3 regions of the Tepidibacter aestuarii genome follow, and region 3 is predicted to be linked to each of the others. Evidence: riboswitches for the same ligand, from Rfam matches in the RefSeq annotation. Region 3 holds a riboswitch; each other region holds the start of a gene.

What was found. A riboswitch is a leader RNA that binds a small molecule or an ion and turns the genes downstream of it on or off. The one in region 3 is predicted to bind cobalamin.
Region 1: linked by a shared signal. The riboswitch ahead of M2214_RS01420 (FecCD family ABC transporter permease) and the one ahead of M2214_RS12855 (MgtC/SapB family protein) in region 3 are both predicted to bind cobalamin.
Region 2: linked by a shared signal. The riboswitch ahead of M2214_RS01280 (cobyrinate a,c-diamide synthase) and the one ahead of M2214_RS12855 (MgtC/SapB family protein) in region 3 are both predicted to bind cobalamin.

The regions. Positions count from the first base shown of each region.
Region 1 is NZ_OW235315.1:287,009-290,590, forward strand. It holds gene M2214_RS01400 (radical SAM/SPASM domain-containing protein) at 1-49, shown strand, start outside; gene M2214_RS01405 (radical SAM/SPASM domain-containing protein) at 24-1,022, shown strand; gene ahbA (siroheme decarboxylase subunit alpha) at 1,015-1,467, shown strand; gene ahbB (siroheme decarboxylase subunit beta) at 1,474-1,956, shown strand; cobalamin riboswitch at 2,160-2,337, shown strand; gene M2214_RS01420 (FecCD family ABC transporter permease) at 2,442-3,506, shown strand; gene M2214_RS01425 (ABC transporter ATP-binding protein) at 3,524-3,582, shown strand, end outside.
Region 2 is NZ_OW235315.1:259,046-262,627, reverse strand. It holds gene M2214_RS01280 (cobyrinate a,c-diamide synthase) at 1-1,306, opposite strand, end outside; cobalamin riboswitch at 1,402-1,585, opposite strand; gene M2214_RS01275 (DUF1638 domain-containing protein) at 1,690-2,418, opposite strand; gene M2214_RS01270 (ASKHA domain-containing protein) at 2,435-3,582, opposite strand, start outside.
Region 3 is NZ_OW235315.1:2,602,248-2,605,829, reverse strand. It holds gene M2214_RS12860 (DUF342 domain-containing protein) at 1-578, opposite strand, end outside; cobalamin riboswitch at 861-1,044, shown strand; gene M2214_RS12855 (MgtC/SapB family protein) at 1,237-1,893, shown strand; gene M2214_RS12850 (DegV family protein) at 1,978-2,817, shown strand; gene pepF (oligoendopeptidase F) at 2,835-3,582, shown strand, end outside.

The DNA of each region.
Region 1 (3,582 bases), 1.3 Mb from region 3:
TGATGAGATTAGGAGTGAAGTAGATGATTATATCGTGGAATATGACTAAAAATTGTAATTTATATTGTAAGCATTGCTACAGAGATGCAGGACCTAATCTTGCTTCAAATGATGAATTATCAACAGAGGAAGGAAAAGAACTTATAAGAGGAATACATAAAGCTGGATTTAAGATATTGATATTTAGTGGAGGAGAACCCCTTCTAAGAGATGATTTATATGAGCTTACAGAATACGCAAGTTCACTTGGACTTATAAGTGGTATAGGAACTAATGGAACACTAATAGATGATGAAGTTGCTAGAAAACTAAAAGAATCTAAGGTTAGAGCGGTAGCTATAAGTCTTGACAGCTTAGATGTAAAAAAACATGATAGATTTAGACAAGTTGAGGGGAGTTTTAATAAGACTATAGAAGGAATAAAATCATGCATAGAAGCAGGACTTAAAGTTCAAATAAACACTACCGTAACAAAATCGAATTATGAAGAGATAACTGAAATCACAGACTATATATCTTCTCTTGGAGGGCATTCTCACCATCCATTCTTTCTTGTAGAAGTAGGTAGAGGTAAGGAAATAGGAGAGTATGGTCTTAACAAAAAAGAGTATAAAGATATTATAAATAAGATACTAGACAAGCAAAAGGATACTCATATAGAACTTAAGCCAACTTGTGCACCTCAGTTTATGGTAGAAGCAAAAAATAAGGGGATGAATATGAGATTTTCTAGAGGATGTATAGCGGGAATTAAGTACTGCTGTATACTTCCTAATGGAGATGTTCATATATGTCCATATTTACCAATTAAAGTAGGAAGTATTAGAGAGCATTCTTTTGATCATATATGGGAAAATGCAGAGATATTCAATAAACTTAGAAATTACAAGGAGTATAATGGAAATTGCGGTAAGTGTGAGAATATAAATATATGTGGTGGATGTAGAGCTAGAGCATTCAGTTCGAGTGGGAATTATATGAATGAGGATGTGTTCTGTTTAAAGGAGAAAATAAATGGATAGTATAGACAAGTTGATATTAAATGAAGTTCAAAATGGAATACCTCTTGAAAAGAATCCTTTTAGAAATATAGCTGATAAACTAAATATAAAAGAAGATGAAATAGTTAAAAGAATAAATGAATTAAAAGAAAAAGGTTATATAAGAAGGTTTGGGGGTATATTTGATAGTCAGAGTTTAGGAATAAAAAGCACGCTTGTAGCTGTAAAGGCAAAAGATATAGAAAACACATCAAAAATAATAAACGAATATAGTGGAGTAACTCATAATTATCAAAGAGATGATGATTATAATATATGGTTCACTTTAATGGCTTCATCAAAAGAAGAACTTGAAAATATACTCAAGGAAATAAAAAACAGAATACGATGTGAAGATATTATAAGCCTTAGTTGCGTAAATAGGCACAAGGTTAAGGTATATCTTGATTTTGATAATAAAGGGTGATTTAACTTGATAGATAAAATAGACAGAGACATTATAGTTCATCTATCTAAAGATATAGAGCTGACTAAAACCCTATATAAAGATATGGCAAAAGTATTTGATATATCTGAGGATGAGTTGATAAATAGATTAAAAAAATTAAATGAAAGAGGCTACTTAAAGCGTATATCACCTATAATTGTCCATCAAAAAAGTGGTTATGATAGTAATGCTATGGTTGTTTGGAAGATAGAAAAAGATAAAATAGAATATTTTATAGAGATGATTAAGAACATAAAGAGTATAAGTCATGTATATGAAAGGCAAGTATGTTTACGTTGGGAATATAATTTATATACTATGATTCATGGAATAAATAAAGATGAAGTAGATAGAATAATAAACTATTTATCAAATAATATGCAAAATTATTCATTTAAAGTATTGTACACATTGAAAGAATTAAAAAAAACTAGTCCGAATTTAGAAGGGTTAATTAAAGTAATCTAAAAAATAATGATAGAAGTTCTTAATGATAGACGAAATTGTTTCAAAAATTTAACTTTAATTTGTTGCATACATTTAAAAATAAAAAATAGTGTAAAAATGAAACGTATATGTCGCTAATTGGTAAATGTGGTAACAAAATGTATAAAAAAAATCCTTTCTTTTTACTATATATTAATATACAATATGGATGTAACATAAAAAACTTAATATTGAAGATTATGGGTTTTATTAAAAATTAAAAGGGAAGACCAGTGAAAAACTGGCACAGCCCCCGCTACTGTAAGCAGTAACGAAACCTCGATAAACCACTGGGTAAAACTGGGAAGGTGAGGAAGTAGGATGACTGTGAGTCAGGATACCTGCCTATAATTTTAAAAGCTATTTCGGAGGGAGATGAGCGTTATGATAACAGGTGAATTATATCCTGAAATTATACATATCAAAAAACTCCTATAGGAGTTTTTTTTTGGAAGAAGAGGTATGTAATGATAAAAGAAAACAACATAATGAACAGTTTAGAAGTTAAAAGAAAAAAATCATTTTTAATCGGAGGAGTATTATTATTTTTATCTTTATTACTTCTTATAATGTCTGTAAACATAGGACGAGCAGATATTAAGATAATGGAGGTTGTAAGAATTATTGCAGCAAAGATAACATCAAATACAAGTATATTAGAAGGCATAAGTAAGTCTAAGGTCGCTATTGTATGGGATATAAGGTTACCTAGAATTTTAGTAGCTCTCTTAGTAGGTGGAGGACTTGCTGTGTCTGGTGCAATATTTCAATCTCTTCTTATGAATCCTCTTGCAGATCCATATACTATAGGGGTTTCAACAGGTGCAGCTTTTGGAGCGGTACTTTGTATATATATGAATATATTTATAGTAAAAACTCCTATGCCTATAACACCATTTGCGTTTTTAGGGGCAATACTGACGTTGCTAATAGTTATGAAAATAGCAAATATAGATGGCTATATGAGTTCATCTAATCTAGTTATAGCGGGAATAATAGTAAGTTCTATACTATCAGCGGGAATAAGCTTTTTAAAAAGCACATCAGGAGAACAAGTTTTTGCCATTATATACTGGCTTATGGGAAGCCTTAACTCAAGAACATGGTCTCAAGTTATTATAAGTTTTCCTATTATTCTTATATGTACATTAGTATGTATATATTTTGCTGATGATTTGAATATATTAGCTTTTGGAGAAAAGGAAGCAAGATCTCTGGGGGTTAATACTAAAAGAACAAGAAATATATTTTTAATATCTGCATCGTTGATAACTGCTGTTTGTGTATCGGTTAGTGGAATAATAGGATTTATAGGGCTTGTAGTTCCTCATATAGTTAGATTTTCATTGACATCTGACAATAGATATCTTATACCAATATCATCTTTATTAGGATCTATATTGCTTTTAATGGCAGATAATATATCAAGATCATTATTTAATATAGATATTCCTGTAGGAGTTATAACTACTTTATTTGGGGGTCCATTCTTTATATATATATTTGTAAGTAGAAACAAGAGTATACAATAAATTCAGAGGGTGGTTAAATGATTAAGGTTGAAGCTGTTAGCTTTAAATATAATGAAAAGATGATATTAGATAGTAT
Region 2 (3,582 bases), 1.3 Mb from region 3:
TGTAAAAATGAGTATGTAAATAAGTTGCTAATGTATTCTTCTTTTGATATCCACCCATCCACTCTTTTATTATTTTAGAGTCTCTCTCCTTTGTTACCTTATAAGCACATTTTTCATTAGTTATAAACTCAGAATGATGAAATTCATGTCCAAAAACCATATCTTCCTTTTTAGATATAGTAGTATCTATTAACGCACATCCTTTTGCATAACCAAATCTTCTAAGCGATTTTGTCATCTCACTTTTACCTTTTAATATTCCAACCATTTTGTATTCTTCATTATCTTTATCTACTATGCTCTCACCTAAATACATAAGCCCTCCGCATTCAGCATATATAGGCTTATTATTATCATGATACCTTTTTATATCTTCTCTTATAGACTTATTTTCCTCTAGTTCTTTTGCAAATATTTCTGGAAATCCACCACCTATGTATATTCCATCGCACTCAGGTAAATATTTGTCATTTAAAGGACTAAATGTCTTTATAGTAACCCCCATATCCTTTAGCATATCTATATTATCCCAGTAATAAAAATTAAATGCCTTATCATACGGTATAGCTATTGTTATATTTTCAAACCTAGGTAAATCATACTTAAAGCTTGATACTACATCTTCTGATTTTGATATTTCTATTAATCTATCCAGATCTATATGTTCTTCTATTATTTGTGCTAAATCGCTAAATTTTTGTTCTAATTCTTTCATTTCAATTGTGGGTATTAGTCCTAGATGTCGGGAGGGAAGGGAAAATTCTATATTTCTTGGAATATATCCAAGAACTTCAACGTCTGTATACTTTTCGATAGCTCGTTTAACTATCTCAAAGTGACTTTTAGATGCTATATTATTTATTATAACTCCTCTTAAATTAATGTCTTTATCTAAACTTTTATATCCTAAAACCATGGCTGCTGCAGATGTAGCCATACTCTTACCGTCTATAACTAATATAACAGGAGCTTTAAGTATTTTCGAAGTGTATGAGCTTGTACAAGAATTTATGTCTATTCCAAATCCATCATAAAGTCCCATAACTCCTTCTATTACAGAAATATCTGCATCCTTAGAATTTTTTAGATATAAATGCTTTATTTTCTCATCACCTAGCATAAAAGAATCTAAATTTCTAGAGTTTCGCTTAGTTATATAAGTATGATACGAAGTATCTATATAATCGGGACCTACCTTATAAGGCTGCACTTTTAGATTTCTATTTTTCAAAGCTGACATTATCCCCATTGAAACAGTAGTTTTACCAACGCCACTACTAGTTCCTGCAATCAATATCTTATTCAATTGATTCACCCCTTTTTAAAAAAAACCTAACCATTTAAGGCTAGGTTTTTATATTCACAATTTAAAATATATTATCACCCTTCCCTCCGAAGGCTTCCCATTTAATTAATTGAAAAGGTATCCTGACTTAGATTCATCCTACTCCCTTACCTTCCTACAAATAATTGAAGTGGTATATTTTAGGTTTCGTCTTTCATTACAGTAGCGGGGGCTGTAGAGGATTTTAACCTCTTTCCCTTTTACCAATTAATTTTTATATTCTAATTTTGTATAATATCCTTTTATGAATTCAAAAGCAACTTTCATAAAAGGTTAAATAAAGACTTTTTTATAATATCATATAGGATATTATTATTCAATATTTCAAACCTTCGCCCTTGGTTTTATACGTATTCATAACCTACGATATTGTCGTCTCCAGTTGAATATATTCTGCTATTTTTTTCAACCACCAAGAAGTCATCTTCATTCCAATACCCATTTATTAAATTCTCTATCATATCACTATTCCCCTTTATTTCTTCAAAATTCCATTGTCTTTTTTTAGATATATTTATAACATCATGAGAATAATTTTCTTTTACTAATTTATTTGTCACATATACAGCTTTATTATATCTTTTTATCCATTCCTTAGATATTTGTGACAGATATTTTGCTCCTTTTTTTCCGTATTTCTGCTCATAATACTCATAACTTTCTCCAAGTCCTATGCTTTTTAAATCCTGCATATCTTGATTTATACCGTTTTTTTCTATCCAAGATGACATATAGTACATAGAATTTGGACTTTCTTCAAAATACTCTTTGTATTTTCTCTTAGAGCCTATAAAAAGTGTTATACAATCATGTACCTTAGGTACAACTATTTTTATATCTCTAGTTTGTATTCCATTAAGTGCATTTCCACAAAGTCCAAACCCCATTAATATATAATCGTATTTAGATGAATCTACGTTATCAATCTTTTTTTGTATACTCTCCTTCATCTTTTGAGGATACAAATGGTTGTACGAATCCATAAGTTCTATATCCACTATATTATCGCTAAGTGAACTGTAATAATAAAAATCCCTAGATAAAACATCGCATATAAGTGCTTTACATCTCATATCGTTTCCCCCCTAATTATAAGTATATATTTTTCAAAAACTCTTCTTGAAAATTTTCATATTTAGCTATATCTATATGTTCTGTATTATCCATATAGTAATTTATATCTTCTTCTAACTTATCATTGCAAAGAAATTTCTTAGCTCCTTCTCCTGCTGCATTTCCAAGAGATATTATATTTTCAGAATCTATATTTGGAATAAGTCCAATTACTTTTGCACTTTCCTTATTTATAAAATTACCAAACGCTCCCGCTAAACATATATAATCTAAATCTTGTACAGTTATTTTTTCTTCTTGCATCAGTATATTTATTCCACTTCTTATAGCTGATTTTGCTAGTTGTAATTGTCTTATATCATCTTGAGTTATGGATATATCCTCAGTTATTTTAAATTCATATTTTTTATCTTTTTTTACTACTCTATTACTCAATTTTATATTTTTTATTTTTTGTGGATTGGTTATTTTTCCTGTTTTATTTATTATTCCTGCTTTTAGCATTTCGCTTACTATATCTACTAATGCTGAACCACATATTCCTCTCGCCTTTTTATTATTTATAGTTTCGTATTCTATATCTTCTTTTATCTTAAACTTATTTATAGCTCCATCAAATGCCTGCATCCCAAATTTTATATTGGCGCCTTCAAAGGCTGGACCAGCTGCTGTTGAACATGCTAAAAGAGATTCTTTAGTCGATAAAACTATCTCTCCATTCGTTCCAAGATCTATCAGTAATATGTTTTTATCATTATCAATCAAATCAGCTTCTATCATAGCAGCTACCGTATCTGATCCTAAAAAACCTGCTATATTAGGTAAAAACATCACAACAGCATTTTTATTCATGTTATCAAATAATATATTAGATCCCCTATCGTATAACATATCTCTATTAACAGGTATAAAAGGAAGCTTTGATAAAGTATATAGATTAAGTCCCCAGAATATGTGTGACATAGCAGTGTTTCCTACTATTACACATTTATACACATCCTCTTTAACTATGTTAAACTTATTTAAAATAAGTCCTATATTATAATCTATCTCTTCTATAATTTTTTGTTTTAATATATCAATCCCATTTCTATTTTCTATTGTATAGTTAATTCTAGATATAACATCGGCACCATATAATGACTGAGGATTTTGAAACGATT
Region 3 (3,582 bases):
ACACCTTGAGTTGGGGGTGTTTTTTCTCCTAAGTAATCGTTTTTATTTACTTCATATATAAGATTCATTTCATAATGATTAGTTGAACCATCTTCTCGTACATTTGGTTTTTTATCTGGTAAATCTAAATATTTTATTGTAGCATCTTGCCCATTTTTAGCTGGTGTTGCTTTAGCTATTAATATGTTTTCTTGTGTTTGTATATTTTCATCGAGTATAGTATAGATTATTCCGTGCACTATATTGTTTGATTCTAACTCTGATAATATAGATTGAATTATTTGTTGCTTATTATTTTTAAGCTCATCTGTTGATAAATTCAACTTGAAGTGTACTTCGGTATTATCTGATGATATACTCAACTCCACTTTGGGTTTTAATATACCTATTTCTACATTTTCGTCTGTAATGTTTTCTAAAGCATTTTTGAGGTTTAAAAAATACTTTATACTTATTCGTGGATGTGAGATTGATATATCTGAAAACTTTGAAATATCAAACCCTTGTTTTTTTGTCTTTATATAAAGTTTTTCTTTATCTTCGAAAATATCAAAATATTCATTTTGTATTATGTACATAAATCACCTCGTATTTATTTGGGCATATACAATATATCGGGTAATGAAACTTGAATATTTAGTAAAAATTTTATTATAACTAATAGGAGATTATATCCCTTTTTAAATTGTGGATAAATATAAATTCTGTTATGGTTTCAAAAAAATTTAAACTTAAGGTTCTTCAGAGAAGAATTTTTTATATATTAAATATAACATTTTTAGAAAGTAATAAAAATAGAAAAAAATATTTCTTACATATATTGTAAAGAAAGAAATTGTGTGATATTATAATAATAAGAAAACTTAATAGAATATGCAGGTCCTTAGTTTTAGGATAACAGGGAAGAACGGTTAGAATCCGTCGCAGCCCCCGCTACTGTAATTGATGATGAAACCTATAAAACCACTGCGAGTTATTTTGCGGGAAGGATAGGGAGTAAGATGAATCATAAGTCAGGAGACCTACCTGTATAGAGTTTTCAGCCTTCGGAGGGAAGGGTCAGGAAAAAAAGAAATTATTCCTGTCCTAGTACGTCGCTTAGGCAGGTTTTTTATATATTTTTCTTTCCCTAAATATTTTTTTTCGCCCCAGGCCTGTAAGAGGCCTGTTTTTTTTGGTATATAAAAATTTGATTTATAATATAATAAAAAAATATAATAAAAAAGAGGTGATTTAATGACTCATAAAGAAATGACATTTAGGTTGTTATTTGCTCTTTTTATAGGGGGAGTAGTTGGTCTTGAAAGAGAAAAATCTCATCAATGGGCAGGATTTAGAACGCATATATTGGTTTCTATAGGTTCTTGTGTTGTTGCTGTTACGTCATTGATGTTGTTTAAAGAATATATACAATATGTAAATTTGGATCCTGCTAGGATGCCGGCGCAAGTGCTATCAGGAATTGGTTTTTTAGGGGCCGGAGCGATACTTAAAACGTCTGATAGTATAAGAGGACTTACTACTGCGGCTGGTGTCTGGGTGACTGCTTGTATAGGAACGGCTATTGGATTTGGATATTATTATTTAGCGTTTGTATCTTGTTTTTTGCTTATTATGACATTATATACTTTAAAGTTTATAAATAAGAGAATATTGCTTAGTAAAACTACTACGTTGTATATTAATACAAAAAATATTTCAAATATAACATCAAAGGTTATAGAAATAGTAGAAGGTAATAAGATTTTTATAAAAAATATAGATATATCTCCTGATGAATATAAGAATTGGGATATGAAAATGGTCGTAGTTTATAATAGTAAGATAGAATTTAAAGACGTTGTAAAAAGTATTTTAGACTTGGATGATGTCGTGAAAATTAGACATGAATAGAGAATATTTAATTACTAAAATTCACAAAAGATACAATTAAATCAATTCTACTATCTAAATAAATGTATAAGGATGTGTTGTGTTTTGAACAATATAAAGTTAATAACTGATAGTTCGTGTGATTTGCCTGAATATATAATGAAAAAGTATAATATATCTGTTATACCATTGAATATTTTATTTGACGAAGATTCTTATTTGGACGGGGTGGATATAACTAAAAAAGAATTTTATGAAAAAATGAAAAATAGTACTAATCTTCCTAAAACATCTAGTCCAGCTCCAGATCGTTTTGTAAAAGAGTTTCATTGTGAGGAGGATAATATTATTGTAATATCTTTATCCTCTGGATTATCTAGTACGTATAATAATGCTTTAATAGGTAAAAATATGTACTTAGAAGAAGTCGGTAATAAAAGAATAGAGATAATAGATTCTAAAAATGGATCTATGGGAGTTGGATTATTAGTTTTGGCTGCTATTAAGATGATTGAAAAAGGAAAAAGTATAGATTATATAGTAGATAAGATTAATAAAGATGTAAAAAATATTTCAACTTACGTTGTACTTAATACAATAGAAAATGCAGCTAAGGCCGGTAGAATAAGCTCTTTTAAAGAAAAAATAGTTCAAGTTTTAAATTTAAAAATAACTGTAAAAGTTGAAGATGGACTTGTGAAAATATATAGTAAAGCTAGAGGAGATAAGAAGAGTTTAAATAAATTGATCGATTTTATAGAAAATGAAGGAGTTAATGCTTCCGAAAAAATATTGGCAATATGTCACTCGAATGCGCTAGATAAAGCTTTAAAATTCAAAGAAATGGTTAATAATAAATATAACTTTAAGGAAATAATAATATCTGAAATAGGAGCAACTATAGGTTCTTATTCATCTGAAGGAGCTTTATTAATTAGTTTTTAATAAATAAGGAGGAAGATATGTCAATGAATAGAAATGAAATTAAAGGTGAATTTAAGTGGGATTTAGAAAGCATATATAAAAATGAAGATGAATTAAATAAAGATTTTGAAAAGATCAAAAATCTTTTAGAAGATATAAAAAAATATAAAGGTATTTTAGGTGAATCTGAAGACAATCTATATCAAACTTTAAATTTGTACGAGCAAATATCTAGATTAGCTGAAAATACGTATGTATATGCACATATGAAACAACATGAAGATACAAGAGATACAAAACAACAGTCTTTATCTGGAAAGTCAGATATGTTATCCACTCAAATAGGAACTGTTACATCATTTATGATTCCTGAAATAATAAGTATAGATGAAAATAAGATAAATGAGTACTTAAATAATGATAAGTTAAAGCCGTATAAAAAGCTTATAGATCAAATTTTAAGAAAAAAACCGTATACATTATCTCCAAAAGAAGAAGAAATTTTGGCTATGAGCTCTGATATTGCAAATGTTGCGGAGAATGCATTTGATATGTTATCTTTTGCAGATATTAAGTTTCCTGAGATAGAAGATGAAGAAGGTGATAAGGTTAGACTTACACATGGGAATTTTTCGAAGTTTTTACAAAGTAAAAATAGAGAAGTTAGAAAAAATGCTTTTGAAAATATGTATAATACTTATGAAAAGTATAAAAACACGTTTGCAGCTACATTAGAAGGAAGTATTAAAAGGGAAATCTTTTATGCGAAGGCAAGAAATTATGATT